2 linked regions of the Parafrankia discariae genome follow. The main gene of each other region encodes a partner of the protein of the gene in region 2 in a complex. Links are inferred from orthologs where the notes say so. Each region holds a gene or a part of one and is shown on either strand. Other genes may lie near its edges. The genes, in order: trxA and B056_RS0107390.

Evidence for each region.
Region 1: the proteins of B056_RS0107390 (region 2) and trxA are in contact, whole or in part, in an NMR structure (PDB 2IPA), measured with the Bacillus subtilis proteins. The link is inferred for Parafrankia discariae from one-to-one orthologs.

The regions. Positions count from the first base shown.
Region 1 is NZ_KB891230.1:286,012-289,169, reverse strand. What follows is about bases 172-3,016. They hold trxA (thioredoxin), read right to left. Parts: upstream 1,835-3,016; coding sequence 1,508-1,834; downstream 172-1,507. Other genes in these bases: trxB (thioredoxin-disulfide reductase), read right to left, coding at 1,930-2,976; B056_RS0122340 (N-acetylmuramoyl-L-alanine amidase), read right to left, coding at 172-868. In the rest of the region: more of B056_RS0122340, read right to left, coding at 1-171; B056_RS0122325 (anti-sigma factor family protein), read right to left, coding at 3,154-3,158. UniProt on the Bacillus subtilis protein: Participates in various redox reactions through the reversible oxidation of its active center dithiol to a disulfide and catalyzes dithiol-disulfide exchange reactions.
Region 2 is NZ_KB891137.1:119,412-122,691, reverse strand. Bases 282-3,248 are described here. They hold B056_RS0107390 (arsenate reductase ArsC), read left to right. Parts: upstream 282-1,543; coding sequence 1,544-1,954; downstream 1,955-3,248. Other genes in these bases: B056_RS0107385 (ABC transporter substrate-binding protein), read right to left, coding at 2,021-3,241; B056_RS0107395 (aquaporin), read left to right, coding at 741-1,532; B056_RS0107400 (ArsI/CadI family heavy metal resistance metalloenzyme), read left to right, coding at 282-731. In the rest of the region: more of B056_RS0107400, read left to right, coding at 216-281. UniProt on the Bacillus subtilis protein: Catalyzes the reduction of arsenate [As(V)] to arsenite [As(III)]. In vitro, can dephosphorylate para-nitrophenyl phosphate (pNPP).

The sequences.
Region 1 (3,158 bases), on a different replicon or contig from region 2:
TCGCGTCCACGTGTAGCGAGACCAGCAGGTCGGCGCCGATCTCGTTCGCCCGGGCCGCGCGTTCCGCCTCCGGCGGCGACTCGTGCGGACCGTGCACCGGGTAGGCCTCCAGGCCGGACGCGAGCAGCCGGGCCTCCAGCCGCGAGGCCAGGTCGGCCATCAGGTCGCGCTCGCACAGCCCACCACTGGACACGCCGAGGTCGTCGCCGCCGTGCCCGGGGTCGATGGCGACGACCATCCCGAGCAGCGACGGCCCCCGGGCCAGCAGGCGCATGGACTCGCGCAGGACGTCCGGGCGGCCGCCGGTGACCGTGCGTTCGAGGCGCTTGAGCTCGCGCAGGGTCCGCGGGCCGCAGAGGCCGTCTGGGTCGAGTCCCCGGTTGCGCTGGAAGTCCCGGACGGCGGAGTCTGTCCGGGCGCCGAAGATGCCGTCCGCGCGGCCGACGTCGAAGCCCATGTTCGACAGCCGCTCCTGCAGGGCGGCGACGTCGTCACCGACGAACGGGTGGGTGACGCTGTAGTGGAGGAGCCGGTCGCCGAGCCGGCGGCGAGCCTCCTCGATGGCCCGGAAGGTGTCGGGGCCGATGATGCCGTCGACCGACAGCCCGCGGCTCTGCTGAAACGCCCGGACGGCGTTGTCCAGCTCGCTGTCGAACTGGTCGGTGTCGTCCACCTGGCCGCCGTTCCCGGTAGCCCCGCCGCTCCCGTCCGGCCCGTCGGCTGCGGGGGGCACCCCGGGGACAGCTGCCCCGGGGCTGTCGGCCGCATCGGTCTGGCGGGGGGCGACGGGAAGGAAACCCAGGTGGATGAAAGCTGCCCGGGCCTCCACCACAGAGGGGTCACGGTCACCAAGACGCAGCAGCTTCACGAATGAGTACCTTTCGAGTCCGCGTTCATCGAGCCGTCGACCTGCGTCAGGCGGTTCCGCCGCCGAATCCCGGTCATCAGATTAGGCCATCGGTCCCGGGCTGTGAGGACGGCGATCCCCCTCGCCCACCTTTCTGCCCCGGTGCCCCGTACCCGCGCCCGGCGCCCCGCGCCGACCGGGCCGGAACCCGGAGTCGGCGCGGGTGGCCGCTGAAGTGAGTTGTCTGAGCCGTTTCATGTACCGGTGGGGCAGCTCGGTTCGGTGTGAACCCCGGCTGGCGGTGGCCATCCCGGAGAAACGGCCGATGACTACCTGATGTGACCAAAGATGACGTGCGCGGTGCATGAGCAGCTATGCGCCGCTCATTCGATCATGTCTACGGCCCGCTCAGGGCCGATAGCGGTCGACAGTCCGGAAAATCCCACCGGACGTGGGCTTCCGGCTACCAAAAGTTCCACAGACGGGGCTGACCGGCGGAGAGGGCGGCCGGCGGTGCGGTTGGCCGGCGGTGCGGTTGGCGACAGACGCGGTTGGCCGGAGACGAAGACGGCCCGCTCCGGGATCGGAGCGGGCCGTCGAGATCGACCATGGCCGGCGGGGTGCGCTGGCCCGGCCTGGACGTGGCCGGGTGCGGACCGATCAGATGTAGGCCGACAGGTCGCGCAGCAGCGCGGCCTTCGGCTTGGCGCCGACGATGCTCTTGTCGACCTCGCCGTTGACGAAGACGGCCATCGTCGGGATCGACATGATCTGGTACTGGCGCGCGATCTCCGGGTTCTCGTCGATGTTGAGCTTGACGATCCGGAGCTTCTCGCCGTGCTCCTTGGCGATCTCCTCCAGCACCGGCGCGACCATCTTGCACGGGCCGCACCACTCGGCCCAGAAGTCGACGAGTACGGGCTTGTCGCTCTTGAGCACCTCGGCGGCGAACGTGCCGTCCGTCACCTTGGTGGTGGAGCCTGCCATGGCGCTCTCCTCAGGGTTGAACTCTTGTGTCCTGGACTGGTGGCTGGCGGCTTTGCCGTGGCGGGGCGTACCCGTCACGGCGGGGGTGGTTCGCGTCAGGTCGTCGCGGCGAGCTCCGGCGCCGCTTCCCGGGGTGCCTCGGCGGTGGTGTCCGCGGCGCCCTCCAGGTCGGCGATGTGACGCTCGGCGTCGAGGGCGGCCGAACATCCGGTGCCGGCCGCGGTGATCGCCTGGCGGTAGGTGTGGTCGACGACGTCGCCGCAGGCGAACACACCGGGGAGGTTGGTGTGGGTGGTCGGGTGGGCCACCTTGATGTAGCCCTCGCCGTCCAGCTCGAGCTGGTCGTGGATCAGCTCCGTGCGGGGGAGGTGGCCGATCGCCACGAACAGGCCGGTGACGGCGAGCTCGTCCGTCTCGCCGGTGACCGTGTCACGCAGCCGGACGCCGGCGACCTTGTCCTCGCCGAGGATCTCCTCGACCACCGCGTTCCACCGGAACCGGATCTTCGGGTTGGCGAACGCCCGCTCCTGCATGATCGCGCTGGCGCGCAGCTTGTCCCGCCGGTGCACGATCGTCACCGACTTCGCGAACCGGGTGAGGAAGGTGGCCTCCTCCAGCGCCGAGTCACCGCCGCCGACGACGGCGATGTCCTGGTCCCGGAAGAAGAAGCCGTCACAGGTCGCGCAGGCCGACACGCCCCGGCCGAGCAGCCGGTCCTCGTTCTCGACACCGAGCTTCTTGTAGGCCGAGCCGGTCGCGACGATGACCGAGCGGGCGAGGTAGGTCTCGTCGCCCACCTTGATCACCTTCGGGTCCGCGGCCAGGTCGACCTCGGTGACGTCGTCCGCGACGAGCTCGGCGCCGAACCGCTCCGCCTGGGCGCGCAGGTTCTCCATGAGCGCCGGCCCCTGGATGCCCTCGGGGAAGCCCGGGAAGTTCTCCACCTCGGTCGTGGTCATCAGTGCGCCGCCCGCGGACACCGCGCCCTCGAAGACGACCGGCTTCAGGTTCGCCCGCGCGGTGTAGATCGCCGCGGTGTATCCGGCCGGCCCGGATCCGATGATGACGACGTCCAGGACGCGCTCGCCGGAACGCTCCGCTCCGGTGGCCTGACCGGCCTGGTCCTTGCCCTGGGCTGTCACACCCACTCCCTTCACGACTGTCGGACGGGGCCCCGTCGACCCTGTCGTACGTTGCCTCGCCGACGTGATGTCTGCCCCCATAACCGTCGCCGACCGCCGCTGATTCCACCGCGGGGTCACCGTGGCAAGGGGGTGTGTCCGTCCCTACGTGTGTGTCGCCGTGTCGCCGACCCCCGCCTACA
Region 2 (3,280 bases):
TCGTGCGCGCCGGAGGGGTCGAGCGACCAGGTGCCGCCCCCCCCGGCCGGTCAACGTCACGGTGAGCGCGGCCGGCCCGGCCGTCGCCACGGCCGCCGTCCACGGGTCGACCAGCAGGCGCAGCGCGAGATCCGCCATATTGACGGACGTCCATGTCTGGACCCATCCTCGGCTCGACAGCAACATAGACGAGAATCGATGCGATGGTGGTTGTGATGGCCAGGGTGCAGTTGGCGCTGAACGTGTCCGATGTGGGCGCCGCGGTGGAGTTCTACTCGAAGCTGTTCGGGGTCGGGCCGGCGAAGCGCCGGCCGGGGTACGCGAACTTCGCCGTGGACGTGCCGCCGTTGAAGCTGGTGCTGATCGAGAACCCGGACGCCCGCGGCGCCGGCGTCGCGGGGGCGTTGAATCACCTGGGGGTCGAGGTCGAGTCCTCCGACGAGGTGGGTGCCGCGACCGCGCGGCTTTCGGGCGCGGGGTTGGACACGGCGGTCGAGGAGAGCACCGCCTGCTGTCACGCTGTGCAGGACAAGGTGTGGGTCGATGACCCGGACGGGGCGCCGTGGGAGATCTACACGGTTCTCGCCGACATCGCTGACAGCACCGGCAGCACCGGCACGCGGCCGCGTACCGTCGAGCCGGGCGACGGCCCGGGTTCCGCGTGTGACCGCGGGCCGGTCTGCGCTCCCACGGTGACGATCGAACCGGCGTCTGCCGGCACGGCACGCTGACCCCGCCAGGTGTCAGGCGACGGAGAGCGCCAGCCGCCGCTGGTGCGGCGGCTGGCCGCCGAAACGGTGGGCAGCATGCTGCTCACCACGCTGGTCATCGGGTCGGGGATCGCCGCGCAGCGGCTCAGCCCGGACCAGATCGGCCTGCAGCTGGTCGAGAACGCCGCGGCGACCGCCGCCGGCCTGTACGCGATCATCCTGATGGTCGGGCCGGTGTCCGGGGCGCACTTCAACCCCGTGGTCACGGCGGTCGACGCGGTGTTCGGGGGGCTGTCGTGGCGGGATGCCGCCGCCTATCCGCCCGCCCAGGTCGCGGGCTGTGTGACGGGGGCGGTGCTGGCGAACCTGATGTTCGACCGGTCGGCGGTGTCGATCTCCACGCATCACCGGGCGTCGGGGGCGCACCTGCTGGCCGAGGTCGTCGCGACCGCCGGCCTCGTCCTGCTGGTCTTCGCGCTGGTGCGTTCCGGGAGGGGTGAACGGGCCCCGGCCGCGGTCGGCGCCTACATCGGCGCGGCGTACTGGTTCACCAGCTCCACCAGTTTCGCGAACCCGGCGATCAGTGTCGGACGGATCTTCTCCGACACCTTCGCCGGGATCGCCCCCGCCTCCGTGCCGGCGTTCGTCGCCGCGCAGGCCGTCGGCGGGCTGGCCGGGTGCGGGCTGGTGCGGCTGTTCTACCCGCCGACCCCGCCCCCGACCGCCCCGGCGCGGGCCGCCCGGCTCCTGCTCCCGCACTCGGACCCGGCCGCCGCGGTGAACGACACCACCCATCCACCTTTTTCCGGTGGGATCTCCTGAAAGGACTGCTCGTGTCCGGGAAGCCCTCGGTGCTGTTCGTCTGCGTCCACAACGCCGGCCGTTCCCAGATGGCCGCCGGCTGGCTCACCCACCTCGCCGCCGGGAGGATCGAGGTCCGTTCCGCCGGCTCCCTGCCCGCCGATCAGATCAACCCGACCGCCGTCGCCGCGATGAGCGAAGTCGGCATCGACATCGCCGCCGAGGCTCCGAAGATCCTCACCGTCGACGCCGTCCGGGCCTCCGACGTGGTCATCACCATGGGCTGCGGAGACGCCTGTCCCGTGTTCCCCGGTACCCGCTACGAGGACTGGAGACTCGACGACCCCGCCGGTCAGGGCATCGACGCGGTCCGCGCGATACGTGATGCCATCCGCGTCCGCGTCGAGAGGCTGATCGGCGGACTCCTGCCGGCCGGTACCTGACTCCGGGCCCCACCGCACCCGCCCCCGCGGGGACGGCAGGAAGGCGGCGAGACCGAACGACACGTTTCAGGTGCCCGTGCCGTTGGCGCAGAGGCGTTCGTGGACGACCTGGAACGCGTCTCCGGCCGGGTTGATCTTGACGAAGGCGTAGCAGTTGAGCGGCTGGCTGGCGTTGTCGCCGAGGTTTATCGGCGCGATCAGGCCGCCCGCGTCGTAGTCGGTGACCTTCCGTAGCGCGCTGATGAATCCCTCGCGGGTGGGGCAGGGGCCGGCCAGTTCGAGGCCACGCAGGAACATGTCGGTGTAGATGTAGGCATGCATGGCGAACTGCTGTTCGGGCACGAGAGTCTCCGGCGCAAAGCGGGTCATCGCCGTGCGGTAACGGTCGAGGGCCGTGCCCCCGGCCTCGAAGGGCCGGAAGTAGACGGGGAACGAGACACCGGAGAGCGCCGGGCCCAGCGTGGCGAGCAGGCTGTGGTCGTACCCGGTGAGCGCGACGCTGCTGGAGAGGTCCAGGCGCGCCGCGCGGGCGGCCTGGGCGATCGCGGCGAAGTCCGCCGAGGTCGTGAAACCGATCATGGAGTCGGCGCCGGCGGCCGATATCTGCTGGACCACCCGGACCGGGTTGTCCGTGCTGCTCGTGTAGGAGATCGCGTCGGTCGTGCCGAGACCGATCGCCTGGAAGGCGGCCTGGTATCGCGCCATGATCTGCAGCGTGAAGGTCGACGCCCCCGTGGTCACGAAGGCGACCTTCGTCCCGCCGCTGGCCAGAATGTAGCGGCCGATGGTCTCGGGCGAAGCCGCGTACAGATAGGAGAAGAAGTTCTGGTATTTACCCCAGTCCGGTTGGGCGAAGCCGATAATGGGGACGCTCTGCGCGGCAAGCTGGTCCAGCGAGTTCCCGATCGCGGAGGTGGCCGTCACCAGGCCGAAGACCGAGTCCTGCTGGACGAGGCTCGCGGTGACGTTGGCGCTCTGTGATGGGGAGTTCGCGTCGTCACGCCACTGGTATACGATCTGGCGGCCGTTTATGCCGCCTTCCTGGTTGGCCAACCCGATCCTGGCGTCGACACCGGAGCGGGCCGAGTCGAACGCGGCGCTGCCGGTACCCGAGTCGGTGACCACGAGGCCGAGCTTCACCTGGTCGGCGGTGACGCCGGGGCTGTCACAGGCGGCGGCCGCCGCCGTGCCACCACCGCCCCCCGCGGAACAGCCGGTCACGGCAACCACAAGAACCGTGGCCGCCGCTCCTCCCCATAACCTCGCCGATAATCTACCCAGGAACATCTGTTTCTCCACGGAAAATAAAGAGGCTGGTAGCGAGAT